DNA from 2 places in the Halomonas sp. I1 genome. Region 1 is predicted to be linked to the other one. Evidence: riboswitches for the same ligand, from Rfam matches in the RefSeq annotation. Region 1 holds a riboswitch; the other holds the start of a gene.
The links. A riboswitch is a leader RNA that binds a small molecule or an ion and turns the genes downstream of it on or off. The one in region 1 is predicted to bind thiamine pyrophosphate.

Region 2: linked by a shared signal. The riboswitch ahead of thiC (phosphomethylpyrimidine synthase ThiC) and the one ahead of RSO41_RS08170 (sodium:solute symporter family transporter) in region 1 are both predicted to bind thiamine pyrophosphate.

The regions. Positions count from the first base shown of each region.
Region 1 covers NZ_JAVXUS010000005.1:42,371-50,019, reverse strand. Annotated here, with positions in the region: gene RSO41_RS08190 (XRE family transcriptional regulator) at 1-103, shown strand, start outside; gene RSO41_RS08185 (hypothetical protein) at 222-905, shown strand; gene ilvD (dihydroxy-acid dehydratase) at 912-2,600, opposite strand; gene RSO41_RS08175 (TenA family protein) at 2,687-3,391, opposite strand; gene RSO41_RS08170 (sodium:solute symporter family transporter) at 3,388-4,794, opposite strand; TPP riboswitch at 4,784-4,893, opposite strand; gene RSO41_RS08165 (amino acid deaminase) at 5,230-6,441, opposite strand; gene RSO41_RS08160 (MurR/RpiR family transcriptional regulator) at 6,614-7,477, shown strand; gene RSO41_RS08155 (RNA-guided endonuclease TnpB family protein) at 7,528-7,649, opposite strand, start outside.
Region 2 covers NZ_JAVXUS010000003.1:155,987-163,635, reverse strand. Annotated here, with positions in the region: gene RSO41_RS06330 (FAD-binding oxidoreductase) at 1-1,157, opposite strand, end outside; gene RSO41_RS06325 (IclR family transcriptional regulator) at 1,165-1,962, opposite strand; gene thiC (phosphomethylpyrimidine synthase ThiC) at 2,210-4,120, opposite strand; TPP riboswitch at 4,197-4,307, opposite strand; gene tenA (thiaminase II) at 4,341-5,009, opposite strand; TPP riboswitch at 5,083-5,225, opposite strand; gene mdoH (glucans biosynthesis glucosyltransferase MdoH) at 5,270-7,183, opposite strand; gene RSO41_RS06305 (glucan biosynthesis protein G) at 7,170-7,649, opposite strand, start outside.

The sequences.
Region 1 (7,649 bases):
GATGCAGAAGATCAGCGACCTCCTCGCCGGGCGCCTGGAGCAGCTGACGCTCGACGAGCTGCAAAGCCTGCGGCGGACCATCGACCCCGAACTCACGTCCTGACGACGCATACGCGGCGGCGGCTTGTTGTGCGTGCCGCCGCCGCCCGCTTTCGCAACCTCCACAACCAGGCTGTCCCGGACAGCCAGCCTTCAACGATCAGCGATACTGGGAGTGCCCCATGCGATACCTCGCTACCGGCCTGCTGGCCACCGGGCTTGTCATGGCCGCTTCGTCCTCCGCGATGGCCGATGGCAGTGCCAAGCTGGAAGCCCAGTCGGACCAGGGCGGCGTCACCATGGACGTCCGCTGGGCCGGCGATAACCTGCGGATGGATTTCCCCGACCAGTCACAGGCCGGCTTCATGCTGCTGCGCGACGGCAAGGGCTACATGGTCAGCCAGATGCAGGGGCAGACAATGGTCATGGACATGGCCAAGCTGAAGGACATGGCCGAAAACATGGGCGGGGGTGAGGTCGAGACCATGACCGGCCAGCAGGCCAGCCAGGTCGACGCCCTCGAATCCACGGGCGACAGCGAATCCATCGCCGGCCTCGAGGGCGAGGTCTACCGGCTCCAGTGGACCGACAAGAGTGGCACCTCGCACGATGACGAAATCGTGCTCAGCGATGACGCCCAGGTGCGGGAACTGATGTCGGCCTTCCACGAGTATCAGCGCACCATGACCGGTGAACCCGACCCCATTGCCACGACGCTGGAAGAACGCGGACTTGGCATGCTGCGCTTCGGTGACCGCTTCCAGCTGGCCGAGCTATCCGACGCCTCCCCGGCGCCGGATATCTTCGAGTTGCCCGAGAACGCCAAGACCTTCGAGGACATGATGCGTTCGGCCGTCTCGGAGTGACGCGAGTCACTCCAGGCGATCGGTCACCGCGCCCATCGAGGCCGAGCTGACGACTCGGGCGTACTTGGCCAGGGCACCACGGGTATAACGTGGCTCGGGACGCTGCCAGGCGGCGCGCCGACGCGCCAGCTCATCATCGTCCAGGGCCACGTCGATGGTGTTGGCCTCGGCGTCGATGGTGATGCGGTCGCCATCCTCCAGCAGTGCCAGCGGGCCGCCGTCGAAGGCCTCGGGCGTGACGTGGCCGACCACGAAACCGTGACTGCCGCCGGAGAAGCGCCCATCGGTGATCAAGGCGACCTGATCGCCGAGGCCCCGCCCCATGATCGCCGAGGTCGGCGTCAGCATCTCGCGCATGCCCGGCCCGCCGCGAGGCCCTTCGTAACGAATGACCACCACGTCGCCGGCCACCACGACGCCATCGTTGATACGCGCCTGGGCTTCTTCTTCCGAACCGAATACCCGCGCCGTGCCGGTAAAGTGCGTCCCCTCCTTGCCGGTGATCTTGGCCACCGCGCCTTCCGGCGCCAGATTGCCGTAGAGAATGCGCAGGTGGCTCTCGTCCTTGAGCGGGGCCTCCAGCGGGGCAATGATCGACTGTCCATCGGGATAAGGCGCCACCTCGGCCAAGTTCTCGGCCAGCGTCTTGCCCGTCACCGTCAGGCAGTCGCCATGCAGCAGGCCGGCATCGAGCAGGGTCTTCATCAACGGCAGGATGCCGCCGATGGCGACCAGCTCGCTCATCATGTAATGGCCGCTGGGACGCAGGTCGGCGAGCACCGGCACTCGACGGCCGATGGCGGTGAAGTCATCGAGGCTCAACGACACGCCGATGGTGTCCGCCATGGCAATCAGGTGCAGCACGGCATTGGTCGAGCCACCCAGCGCGATCACCACCGTGATGGCATTCTCGAAGGCCTCGCGGGTCATGATGTCCGAGGGCTTGATGTCGTGCTCGAGCAGCTTGAGCACCGCCTCCCCCGCCGCCTGGCTATCGCCGCGTTTCTCGTCTGACACGGCGTTCTGAGCGGAGCTGCCCGGCAGGCTCATGCCCAGCGCCTCGATGGCCGAAGCCATGGTGTTGGCGGTGTACATGCCACCGCAGGCGCCGGGGCCGGGAATCGCCGTTTCCTCGATGCGTTTCACGTCGATGAGGTCGAGATCGCCACGACTGTGGGCGCCCATGGCCTCGAACACCGAGACCAGATCGGTATGGTCGGCGCCGGGCATGATGGTCCCGCCATAGACAAAGACGCTGGGACGATTCAGACGGGCCAGCCCCATCAGGCATCCCGGCATGTTCTTGTCGCAGCCGCCCAGCGCCACCAGGCCGTCGAAGCCCTCGCAGCCGGCCACCGTCTCGATGGAGTCGGCGATCACCTCTCGCGACACCAGCGAATACTTCATGCCTTCGGTACCGTTGGCGATGCCATCGGAAATGGTGATGGTGTTGAAGACCACTCCCTTGCCACCGGCCGCATCGGCGCCGGCACTGGCCCGGTCGGCCAGCTCGGCGAGATGGCTGTTGCAGGGCGTGACCTGGCTCCAGGTCGAGGCGATGCCCACCTGCGGCTTGCTGAAGTCGTCATCGGAAAAACCGACCGCGCGCAACATGGCGCGGCTGGCCGACTTGCCGATGCCATCCACCACCGGGGCGGAATATCGGCGACGTGAGTCACTGGGTGTATCGCTCATGCGGGCTCTCCTCGGGTCGCTAGTCTGACCTTCAGAGGGTGGCTGGCCGCGCCCGCCATGGCAACCCGGTCGAGCCGATGTCCGGATCAGCGACGAGGATGGACGGCGTCGTGGAACGCCAGCTCCTTGGCCACCGTCTCGCGGAAGCGTTCGGCCATCCGCGAGAAGTCGGCGTCATCGAGCCCGGCCGCCTCTTCGTCCAGACGACGGCGCAGCCAGTCGACGAAGGCCCGGAAGTCCGGGTTGTCATGCAGGTCGATCCACTCGTCCATCAGCGGATGCAGGCCCTCGGCGCGGGAAATCCGGGTCGCCCAATCCAGATAGAGCCATTCGGTGACCACCAGGACCGCCAGCATCTCGGCATAGCGCCCTTCGCCGGAAGGCGCGCGTCCCGTGCCGGTATCGCGCAGCAGCTTCCGGAAGTCGCGGGTCGCCGGCAGGTACTCGGTCCGGGCCGACACCCCGAAAGCCTCGAAGGTCCGCTGGAAGGTGCTGTTCTCGTCACTGGTCAGCATGCCCATGAACTGCCCCAGCACCACGCGGTCCTCCATGTTCGGCGCATGACCGATGGCATGGCCGATCAAGGCGGTGAAGGGATCCACGAACCCGTAATCCTGCACCATGTAGGCGGCGAAGCGCGCGCCCTCCAGACGTCCGGAGGCCAGGTCATCGAACAGCGGGTGTTGCACGGTCGCGGACCAGTCGGGCTCGCTGATCTCGCGCAGCCAGTCGGTGATGCGGGGCGCTTCCCGGCCGGCGGCCCATGTCTGCCAGTTGGTGCGCGATGTCATGGCGTGTCTCCTTCACTTGTCAGGGGGTGGCGTGTGGTGGGCCGAAAGCCGGCAACCAGCAGGCTGACCAGGGTGGAAGCCACCAGGGCACCGAGGAACGGCGGCAGTGTCGGCACGCCCCCCGGGAAACTCGCCGCCAGGAGGCCAGCCACCGGCTCACCCTGGCTCACCCAGCCCGGCAGCACCGCGCCCAGCAGGCCGGCGACCCCGCCGGCCACCGCAGCCAGCGGGCTCATGCGACGCCACAGCCCCAGCAGTACCGGCACCACGATGGCCGCGCACAGCAGGTCGGCGACCAGGAACAGGCGCAACACGGACAGCCCCTGCAGGGCGATCACCACCACCGGAACCATCAAGGCCACGGTGACCAGCCGTGCGGTGCCGATGGACAACCCGCGACGGCCGGACCCCGCCACCACCAGCGAGGCGATGGCGTTCTGCAGGGTATCCACACTCGACGCCACCAGGGTGACGGCCAGCACCAGTGCCGGCACGCCGAGCCAGCTCGGCGCCTCGGTCAGCAGGGCGAAAAAGGGAATCGGCGGCTCACCCAATGGCAACCCTTGCATGGCGGCCAGCATGCCGAGGCCACCGATCGCCATGATCACCACCAGAACACTGCCACAGCCCAGCAGGGCGCCTCGTCCCAATGCCTGGCTCGTCTCGGCCGCCCAGATGCGTTGCCAGTAGCCCTGGTGGAAGAGGTTGGCCGCCGTCACCGCGATGACCAGGGTCAACGCCACCGATAGCGCCCCGCCGGTGGACGTGGAAGGCATCGTCGCCTCCGCCGGCAATGGCGGCAGGCGCCATACGGACACACCGGCAACCAGCACCAACAACCCGAGCAGCAGCCAGGCCTGCCAGCGATCCGTTGCCAGGCTGGCACGCAAACCGCCCAGTACCGTATACACCAGGGTGACGACGGCCACGCCGATCACCACCAGCGACGGCGGCACCTCGGACAGCAAGGACGCGATCGCACCGATGGCCGTCAGCTCGGCGGCCAGGAAACACGCCATGTAGAGAATCGAGACCAGCGCAACCCAGCGTCGCACGCCGACGCCATAGCACGCCTCGGCGAACTCGCCGATACTGCGCCCCTCGGGCAGGTGCCGACGAATCACCGGGCCATACAGCCCCAGCACGACGAAGGGCAGCGCCGAACCGACGGCATAGCCGGCCAGCGCCACCGGTCCCACGAAGGCGCCGATTTCCGGCGGCGCAAAGAGAATCCAGGCCCCCATGCTCGAGGCCAGGAAGGAAAGACCGATCGACTGAGCGCCCTGGGAGTTCCTAGCGGTCACATAGTCATCGAGGGGGCCATCGGCCCGGCGGGCCCGCAGGCCCAGGTAGGCAAAACACAGCAGCGCCGCGCCAAGCACGGCTGACGTCAGGTAAGGCATGTCGCGCTTCCTCCGCCGGCATGAACCGGATCAGGTTCCAGGGTCAGCGTCACGCGCTCTCTCAGTCCCGTCGATGACGAGACTCCCCTGGCGACAGTGGATGAATTGTGAGGGAAACGGCGCCGAACGCGACGTTTCCACGGCAGCCCGAAAAGGCCGCCCGACAGCATGCCATACTCGTCGCCGGAAGACGAATGCCCCGGGGCGCTTAGCAGGGTTATCGCAGTTACGCTTTGTCGCTCGGGGCTGATCCGTCGACAGGCCTGCGAGGGGGCGCTGTGAACCCCTCCCTGGGCGCTACCGATGCCATCCATGGCATCGGACCCCCTCTTCGACCTGTCCCCGGCGCCCCTCGCCAGATCCAACGGCGATAGCCCCGGGGCGCCTGGACCTTGTCCTGGAAGTCGGCGAGCGCTGGCAATTTTCGTACAGACCCTAAAATGCCGTTTCGAGCATCTCGGTCACGGTCAGCCGCTCATCGACCAGACAGATCCGCCGCCACTTGTCGAAGGTCAGGCAGGGATGCGAGGCACCGAAGGCCACCACATCGCCGATCCGCACATCGTCGGCGTCTTCGGGCAGGCGGATGAAGGCATGCTGGTCCATCAACTTGGTGATCTCCCAGCCCTCGACGCTCAGCACCTCATCCACCGAACCGCCTTCCCGATAGCGCCGCAGCGGCTCGGGAAGATGGTCGAAGCCGATATCGCGCTTGCCGAGCGCGACGATCGCCAATCCAGGTTCCGGCAATGACTGCACCTGGGCGAAGACCTCGAGCGCCGGCCGCAATCCTTCATGCAGATCGGGACGCCGCGACAGCACGCCGCGCTGGGCCTGGCGGTAGATGCCGTGATCGTGCACCACATAGCAGCCAGGACGAATCACCGGCGTGAAGCGTCGACGCAGCTCGGCCGTATCGAAGGCCTCGGCGATCAGGTCGTACCAGGCCGACCCCGACGCGGTGATGATCGGCATGTCCACGGCGAGCCGACCCTCGTCATCCAGGCAGCGGGCCGCCTCGACCAGCTGAGAGGCATAATCGCGAATCGCCGGCACCGGATCCTCGGCATGCACCACGCCCTCGTAGCCTTCCATGCCGGCCAATGCCAGGCCCGGCTCAGCATCGACGACCCGCGCCAGTTCCCTGACCGCCTCCACGGAGCGGCAGCCGGTACGACCGCCCTCGACGCCCAGTTCGATCAGCACCTTGAGCGTCAAGCCACGTTCGGCGAAGAAATGCCCCAGATCCCGCGCGTTGACCTCACTATCGACCACACAGAAGAAATCGGCGCCCGCCTCGAGCAATTCGGCGATGATCGCCATGTTGGCATGGCCCACCAACTGGTTGGCCATCAGCACTCGCACGACGCCACTGGCGAAGGCCGCGCGACACTGCGGCGCGGTGGCCAGGGTGATGCCCCAGGCGCCGGCCTCGAGCTGGCGACGGAACAGCGCGGGCGTCATGGTGGTCTTGCCGTGCGGCGCCAGCTGGGCACCATGCGACTCGGCGAAACGCTGCATCCACGTCAAGTTATGCGCCAGTGGTGCCGCCTGTATCGCCGCCGCCGGCAGGCTCACACCCCCCAGCAGTGAATGCCCGCCCTCCGGGGTTCCCTTGTCGCCCATTTTCGATGCCGTCTCGCGCATTTCGCCACTCCTCGTCCTGGGGCCTCGGCCTTGAGCCACCGTCTTGCCGACGACCCCTCTTGATAAAAACTTTCACAGATATTGATTTCTTGTTAGAAAATACCATACCTTGTTCGACAGGCAACCACGACGACACCTCTCAAGGCCATTCATCACACGCCAGGAGACAGCGGTGACTCAGGACATCGACATCCTGTCACGCATCACCAGCGATTTCGCCGGCTTGCGTGACGCCGAAAAGAAGGTCGCCGAATTGATCTTCGCCGATATCGATTTCGTCAGCGAGGCCAGCATCGGCGCCATCGCCGAACGCGCCGACGTCAGCGATGCCAGCGTGACCCGCTTCGCCCGGGCGGTGGGGTGCCAGAATGTACGCGATCTCAAGCGGCGACTGACGCACGCCCTGGCGGCCGGTCGACGCTTCATCCAGGATGCCGGCGATACCGACGGACTCGGTGCCGTCTACGACATCGCGACCCAGACACTCGACGTCAATCGCGAACTGATGGAACAGGCCGACGTCGCCGGTGCCATCGAACTGCTCGACGGCGCCCGCCAGATTCTGGTGTTCGGCGCCGGCGGCGGCTCCACCATGCTGGCCCAGGAACTGCAGTTCCGTCTGGTCAGGCTGGGGTATGCCATCAGCGCCTATCCGCAGTCGCTGCTGCCACGCATGGTGGCCTCGACCCTGGAGCCCGACGATGTGGTGGTCACTCTCTCGGTGAGCGGCTATACGCCCGAGATCGTCGAGTCGGCACAGATCGCCCGCCAGTACGGCGCGCGGGTCGTGGCGATCACCGCCAACGGCTCACCCCTGGCCGAAACCGCCGATGTGATTCTGCCGGTGGCCGCCCGCGAGACCGACTTCATCTATCACCCCTCGGCATCGCGCTATGCCGTGCTCGCCGCCATCGATGTGCTGGCTCTCGAGCTCGCCCTGCGACATCAGGATCGAAGCCGCGACAAGCTGCGCCGGCTCAAGATCACCCTCGATGCCCATCGTGGCGGCGACAACCGCCAGCCACTGGGGGAGTGACTGCTCCCCGCCCTAAGCGCTGACGCGCCACAGGCGAGGCTTCCCACTTCTCAGGCAGCAGCCGGCGACATGCCGGACTTACGCAAGCCTCCGTGGGCAGAGACGGACAGCCCTTCCGCCTTCAACTTCACGATGCCTTGATGCTTGATGTTCAGCGCCGCGTTGATGTCCC
Region 2 (7,649 bases), on a different contig from region 1:
GCATGACGCGCCAGGGCATCACCGAGAAAGCTGCCCTTGACGATGCCGCCACCATTGCAGCCCGCCGAGACGTGCAGCCCGGGTTGGATCGTGCCCCAGAGCGGGGCACCGTTATGGGTCAATCCGGTCGTGCCGCCCCAGACATGTTCCAGGCCGATGTCGGTCAGGGAGGGGTAGCGTCGGGTCAGGCTGTCGGCAAGGGAAGCCTCGATGGTGGCGTTGTCCGCCTCGCGCTCGTAGCTGTAACGGGAGCGGATCATCAGGCGCCCGTCCGGCGTCGAGCGCAATGTGCACCCCAGCCGATGGGCGGGCAACAGGCCCCAATCGTCGGGAATGAGCCGGGCGCGAAGCGCATCGGGCAGAACGGGCGTGACGGCGGCGTAGGTATAGATGGCCGTCACGCGTGATGCATCGGCTCCCAGGGCACGAGAGTAGGCGTTGTTGGCCAGGATGACCTGATGAGCACGAATCTCGGCATCCGGTGTGTTGACTCGCCAGCCGTTGCATTCGGCATGCACCGATACGGCCGGGCTGTGTTCATGCAGTGATACCGAGTCGGGCAGAGCGTCGGCCAGCCCGCGAATCAGGGCGGCGGGGTGGACCAGGTAACAATCCGGAGAATAAAGGCCGGCTTCATAATAATCGGTACCGATGCGCGTCTCGAGATCGGGTCGGCCGAGCTGTTCGTAGCGCAGTCCTGCTGCCTCGAGAAAGGTCTGGTAGCGAGACAGGGCCGCCATGCCGCCGGGCGTGCAAGCGGCACGATAGGTACCGCTGTGCTGCAGCTGGCAATCGATACCATGATGCTCGACCTGGCGACGTAGCCGGGACATGGTCTGCCGGCTCAAGGCATTGAGCTTCGACATGCGCTCCAGCTCATCGGTCGAGGCATCGCCCGCTAGTGCGACTTCCAGCATGAACCCCGAGTTTCGCCCTGGACTGCCTTCGCCAAGTCGCTCGGCATCGAGCACCAGCACACGATCATCCGGACGGGCCTCTGCCCAGGCTCTGGCCGCAGCCAGGCCGGTATACCCGGCACCGACGACGACCAGCTCGGCGGTCATGGAATCCTTCGCCGGCGGGCTGGCGTCACGAGCGGGCAGCCAGGCATTCCAGCCACATGGGCGCTGGTGTGAAGGGGCGATGGGATACGTCATGTCATGGTCACTCGACATACAGAAGGCCGGAGGCTTGTCGTACGAGCTCGCAGACTTCGTCTTGCATGCCCTGCAGGACGTTGCGTCGATGGGCCGCGGTCATGCGTGACTTGAGCATCGAACAACTCAGAGCCCCGAGTGGATGGCCGCTGTGATCGAGAACAGGGACCGCCAGCCCGGTGTACTCGGGGAGCTGGGAGCCTTCGACGCCCCGTGCGTAGCCGACGCGTCGGGAGCGCTCGATCTCGACGCGGACGTCATCCAGCGAGATCCGATAGTCTCGCTCGAGGCGCTCGGCATTGCGTCGAAGAATGGAGGCACATTCCTGGTCGTCCAGGTGAGCGAGTAGTGCAATGGATGCCTGCCCCACGCCCAGGGGAACGCGACCGCCCGTGGAACGGACGAAGCTGCCTACTGTATATTCGCCGTTCTGGGCTTCCAGGCAGACAGCATTCACGCCATCGGGCGCAAAGAGATAGAAACTGTCGCCGAATTGCTGTGCCAGGGAAAGCAGACGAGGGCGTGTCAGGTCCCGCAATCCGGCGCCATTACCGGCTTGCGAGCCCAGCACGAGAAGTTCATAGCCGAGCAGGTAACGCCCTCTGGTCGGCGCGGGGCGCAAGAACCCCTGCTCCTTGAGGCCCTTCAGCAAGCGGTAGATGGTGGGCCGGCTGAGGGCCAGGCCATCCAGGTAGTCATCGATGCTCGCCCCCCTTTGACCCTGCACGGCGGTGATCTGCAGCACCTGCATGGCATGCATCAGGGTCGAGGGCGCCTGTCCCTTCGGAACGTTTCGGGTCGTCATGGTCGAGTCATCGTTTCTTGCTGAATCCGTCCTTAGGGTAGCGAGATAAAACCATGAGTTCGTCTCGCATGGTGAGATCTTCTTTGGGGCGGGTACATTCTGCCGAGTGTCAGATATCGATGCTGTGGGCGCTTCTGGCCCCATGACATCGGTTCCGCGTCAGGCTATCGACACGAAAACGCCCTATCGCCACGAGTGGCGATAGGGCGCTGTTGCGGGGCCTGCAAATCAGGCGTGTCGCTTGCCCCTATACTTCCTTGTAGAGTTCGGCGCCCTGGTCGCGGAACTTCTCGGCCTGCTCGGCCATGCCGCGCTCCACCGCCGCGCGGTCACCGTCGAGGCCGTTTTCCGCCGCGTAGTCGCGGACCTCCTGGCTGATCTTCATCGAGCAGAACTTGGGGCCGCACATGGAGCAGAAGTGGGCCACCTTGGCGGAGTCCTTGGGCAGGGTCTCGTCGTGGTATTCCCGGGCGGTATCCGGGTCGAGGCCCAGGTTGAACTGGTCCTCCCAGCGGAACTCGAAGCGGGCCTTGGACAGGGCGTTGTCGCGACGCTGGGCGGCCGGGTGGCCCTTGGCCAGGTCGGCGGCATGGGCGGCGATCTTGTAGGTGATGATGCCGGTCTTGACGTCGTCCTTGTTGGGCAGGCCCAGGTGCTCCTTGGGGGTCACGTAGCAGAGCATGGCGCAGCCGTACCAGCCGATCATCGCCGCGCCGATGCCGGAGGTGATGTGGTCGTAGCCGGGCGCGATGTCGGTGGTCAGCGGCCCCAGGGTGTAGAAGGGCGCCTCGTCGCACTCGCGGAGCTGCTTGTCCATGTTCTCCTTGATCAGGTGCATGGGGACGTGGCCGGGACCTTCGATCATCACCTGGACGTCGTGCTGCCAGGCGATGCGGGTCAGTTCGCCCAGGGTCTCGAGTTCGGCGAACTGGGCCTCGTCGTTGGCGTCGGCCACCGAGCCCGGGCGCAGCCCATCGCCCAGCGAGAAGGCGATATCGTACTGCTTGCAGATCTCGCAGATCTCCTCGAAGTGCTCGTAGAGGAAGCTCTCGCGGTGGTGGTAGAGGCACCACTTGGCCATGATCGAGCCGCCGCGGGAGACGATGCCGGTGGTGCGCCTGGCGGTCAGCGGCACGTAGCGCAGCAGCACGCCGGCGTGGATGGTGAAGTAGTCCACGCCCTGTTCGGCCTGCTCGATCAGGGTGTCGCGGAACACCTCCCAGCTCAGGTCCTCGGCCACGCCGTTGACCTTCTCCAGGGCCTGGTAGATGGGCACGGTGCCGATCGGTACCGGGGCATTGCGGATGATCCACTCGCGGGTCTCGTGGATGTTGGCCCCGGTGGACAGATCCATGACGGTGTCTGAGCCCCAGCGGATGCCCCAGGTCATCTTGTCGACCTCGTCCTCGATGGAGGAGGTGACCGCCGAGTTGCCCAGGTTGCCGTTGATCTTCACCAGGAAATTGCGGCCGATGATCATCGGCTCGGATTCCGGGTGGTTGATGTTGCAGGGGATGATGGCGCGGCCGGCGGCGACCTCGTCGCGCACGAACTCGGGCGTGATTTCCTCGGGCAGGCGGGCGCCGAAGCTCTCGCCCGGGTGCTGGTGGCCGAGGATGCGCTCGACCTCCTCGGTACCTGAGTACTGTGCCGAGATGGCTTGTCTACGTTGATTTTCCCGAATGGCGATGAATTCCATCTCCGGGGTGACGATGCCCTGACGGGCATAGTGCAGCTGGGTGACGTTCCTGCCTTCCTTGGCGCGCCGCGGCGTGCGGGTCAGGTCGAAGCGCAGCGGCGCGAGCATCGGGTCGTTGGCGCGACGGCGGCCGTATTCGGAGGTCGGGCCGTCGAGGAACTCGGTGTCGTCGCGCGCCTCGATCCAGCCGCGGCGCAGTTCCGGGAGTCCGCGGCGCAGGTCGATCTCGGCCTCGGGGTCGGTGTAGGGGCCGGAGGTATCGTAGACCAGCAGCGGCGGGTTCTGCTCATCCGGGCCCACGCCGGAGGTGCGGGTCGGTGAGAGGCTGATCTCGCGGAAGGGCACGCGAATATCCGGGCGCGAGCCCTCGACGTAGATCTTGCGTGAGCCGGGCAGGGCCTGGACGGCGGCGTCGTCGACGCGGGCGCTCTCGGCGAGAAAATGATCGGTCTTTGCCATCGGTCGTTCTCCCTTTGCTTGGGGGTGTTATCAGGGAGGACAGCTGGGGAGGACAGGGGCGGCCGGCGCCAGGCGCCGCCGCGTGTCGCTTGATCCCTACGCTGGTCCTAGCCAGTTCAGGTTCAACGGGATCCATGCTGTTTCCGCATGATCTCAGCCGTCTTCAACGGCACCCCGTCAAGCGTGGTGTTGCCCGCCATCGTTAGCGGGCCATATGGCGTCAGTCCGTGCGATCCAGCCCCATCTGCCAGAAGTCGATCTCCAGCCGGGTGGCGTCGCGGAAGATGGTGGCCAGGCGCGCGAAGCGCTCCGGCGTGACCTCCGCCAGCCGGGCATCCAGCCAGGCGACTTCATCTCGCATGGCACCCTGGAAATCGTCGCTTTCGTACATGGCGATCCAGGCGTCGAACGGGTTCTCGTTGCCTCGTACGGTGTCCGGGCGAGCGTTCAGCCAGTTGGCGATCTCGCCATAACCCACCAGACAGGGGGCGAGCGCCACGTGGAGGTCGAGCAGGTCGCCGCGACTGCCGGTGTCCAGTACGTAGCGGGTGTAGGCCAGCGTAGCTCGGGATTCGGGCAGCCTGGCCAGGTCATCCTCGGAAATGCCCCATTCGCGGCAGAACCCCACATGCAGGCCGAGCTCCACGTCGAGAATCGTCTTGAGTCCTTCGAAGGCGTGGCGCAGCTCGGCTAGGTCGTGACTCTTGTAGGCGGCCAGGGCATAGGCTCGGGAGAAGTGGATCAGGAACAGGTAGTCCTGCTGCAGGTAGTGGCGAAAAGCCGGCGGGGCGAGGGTGCCATCGCCGAGGGAGCGGACGAAGTCGTGTTCGATATAGGCGCGCCAGTCCTGCTGGCAGGCGTCGGTCAGGTCGCTGAATCGATAAGCCATCATGTCTCCGATGTCGGGATCCGGATGGCGGGCGAAGCGAAACGAGGAGGGAGGACGGTCGGCATGAGAGGTACCGAGTCCACCGCCTGATTCCCTACGCCGGTTCACGTGCGACGAGGTCGCACCTACCCGGATCAGGTTCCACGGGATCAACGCTGTGTTCATCGCGAACGCGCGTCATCTCAGCCGGCTCAACCGGCACCCCGTCAAGCGAGTGGCCTCAGTCTAGCAGCTTGTTCGGCAAAGAAAAGGCCCTGTCGTTACTTGCCGATGGTCTCTCGACGCCGGGTGGGCAGGCGTCGTTCCCAATCCCGCGAAAACGACTGGAGCGGCATGTCGCGAGGACACTCCGAGGGAGGAGACGCTGGCTCTGCACCGCCGTGTACGGGCGTCGGCCGGGTCAACTCTCTCAGCACGGCAGGCGGTACCGTCTCGCTGGGCACCAGCAGCAGGCCGTATTGGCGCAATCGCCTGCCGATGGTAAGACTGCTGCTCAGGCGGACGAGGGGGGCAGCCAGCATCAGGCCCAGCCATACCGGTGTCAGCCACCAGAAAAAGGTCGGTGCATACCACCAGGTGATCCATGCCCAGCAAGCGCCGGCCAGGGTTCCCGGCCAGGTGTGGCGGAGCGCCTCGCGCCAGGGCAGGGCACGTCCCTCGCGGGACTGCGGATTCCAGGCGACGGTGCGACCGCTCAGCACTTCGATCACGAAGCGGCTGTGAAAGACCATCATCAGCGGGGCGATCAGCATCGCGAACAGGGCTTCAAGCAGCGCGCTTGTCACTAGTCTGGCACGCCCGCCATAGCGTGCCGGATACTGGCGAAGGGCCAGACAGACACCCAGCACCTTGGGCATCAGCAGCATTGCCAGGGTGCCGCCGAGCAGCGGCATGATCAGGTTGGGCGGGGCGATCGGCCAGTCGGGGAAGAGCTGGGCGTTGGAAGTAAAGAAGTTGGGGTCGATCAGGGCACGCATCAGGGCGTCGATGGTGCTGACCACCAGGATCGCCAGCCAGATCAGCGACGACAGGTAGGCCAGGGCGCCGCACAGGAAGTGCACGCGGCTGATCATGTGCAGGCCACTGCCGCCTAGCAGGCGCAGGTGCTGCAGGTTGCCCTGGACCCAGCGGCGATCGCGTTTGGCATAGTCGAGAATATGGCTCGGCATCTCCTCGAAACTGCCGCCAAGATCGGTGCGCATGCGGACCTCCCAGCCGGCTCGCCGCAGCAGGGCCGCCTCGACGAAGTCATGGCTGAGGATGTCGCCGCCGAGTGGCGGGCGACCGGGCAGCTCGGGGAGGCCACAATGCCGGGTGAAGGCGTCGACGCGGATGATGGCATTGTGGCCGAAGTAGTTGGCGGCGTCGGATTGCCAGAAGCTCAGCCCGGTGGCCAGCATCGGCGAGTAGACGGCGGCGGCGAACTGGTTGGCACGACCGAACAGGCTGTCCTGGCGGACCGGAATCGGCACCGTCTGCAGCAGGCCGAGGCGCGGATTGGCTTCCATCTCCGCGATCAGTTCGTGCACCGTGTCGCCGCTCATCACGCTGTCGGCATCGAGCACCAGCATGAAGTCATAGTGTCGTCCCCAGCGCTGGCAGAAGTCGCCGAGATTGCCGGCCTTGCGGCCCGCATTGCTGTCGCGGTGCCGGTAGTGGAGCTGGCAGTGATCGGCGAGGCGGTTCTGCAAGGCTGCCATGGCGGTGCGCTCCCGCGCGATGATCTCGGCGTCGGTGCTGTCGCTGAGCACGAAGGCCTCGATGCGTCGTGCCTCGGTGATCGGCGGCAGATCTCGACAGGTGGCTTCGAGCCCGGCGGACACGCGTTCGACATCCTCGTTGTGGATCGGCATGACCAGGGCGGTACACGAGCGGGCATCGTCAGGCGGTCTGGGAGGCGAGGCCTTGGCCAGGCTCAGGGGGTCACGGCCGGTCAGGGACAGCACGAAACCGATGATACCGCTCCAGAAGGCGATGACGATCCAGCCGAAGGTCACGGTGAACAGCACGAGTATGGCGAGCTCCAACGGTGTCAGGCCGCCGACGTGGAGGATGCGGAACATCGTCCACAAGCCCAGGCCGGTGGTGGCGGCGACCAGCAGGGCGAAGGTGACTCGGCGAGTGCGCCGGAAGGGGATGGGGGCCACGATGGCTCGGGCGTCAGCGGCGCTCATCGGGGTACCAGACATAGTTCCAGGTTTCGGTCAGCGGTTCGCCGTGCAGCGTGAGGGCCAAGCGCATGTCGGCCGGCGTGCCCTCTTCCGGAGTGAGCCGGAAGTTGGCGCGCCAGGTGTCGTCACCGGGCAATCGCTGGACGCGCGGTTCGAGTATCTCGCCGCTGGAGGTGGTCAGCCGGGCCTTCACCGGCTGGTCGGCGTCGAGGTTCTCGAGCGCGGGCCCCTGGAAGTCGACGATGAAATGGCGCTGGCTGGCGGGGGGCGGGTCGTCCTGACCCGGCATCGCTCCCCAGCCCTGCCGGGTGCGGATGACATGGGCGAGTCGCTGTTCGGGGGGCGTGGCACCGAAGGTTTGTAGCCGGTAGCGGAAGGTGCGCGATTGTCCGGCCTCGAGCGGTTGCTCGGGGACCCAGTAGGCGGTGATGTTGTCGTTGGCTTCGCTGTCGGAGGGGATCTCGACCAG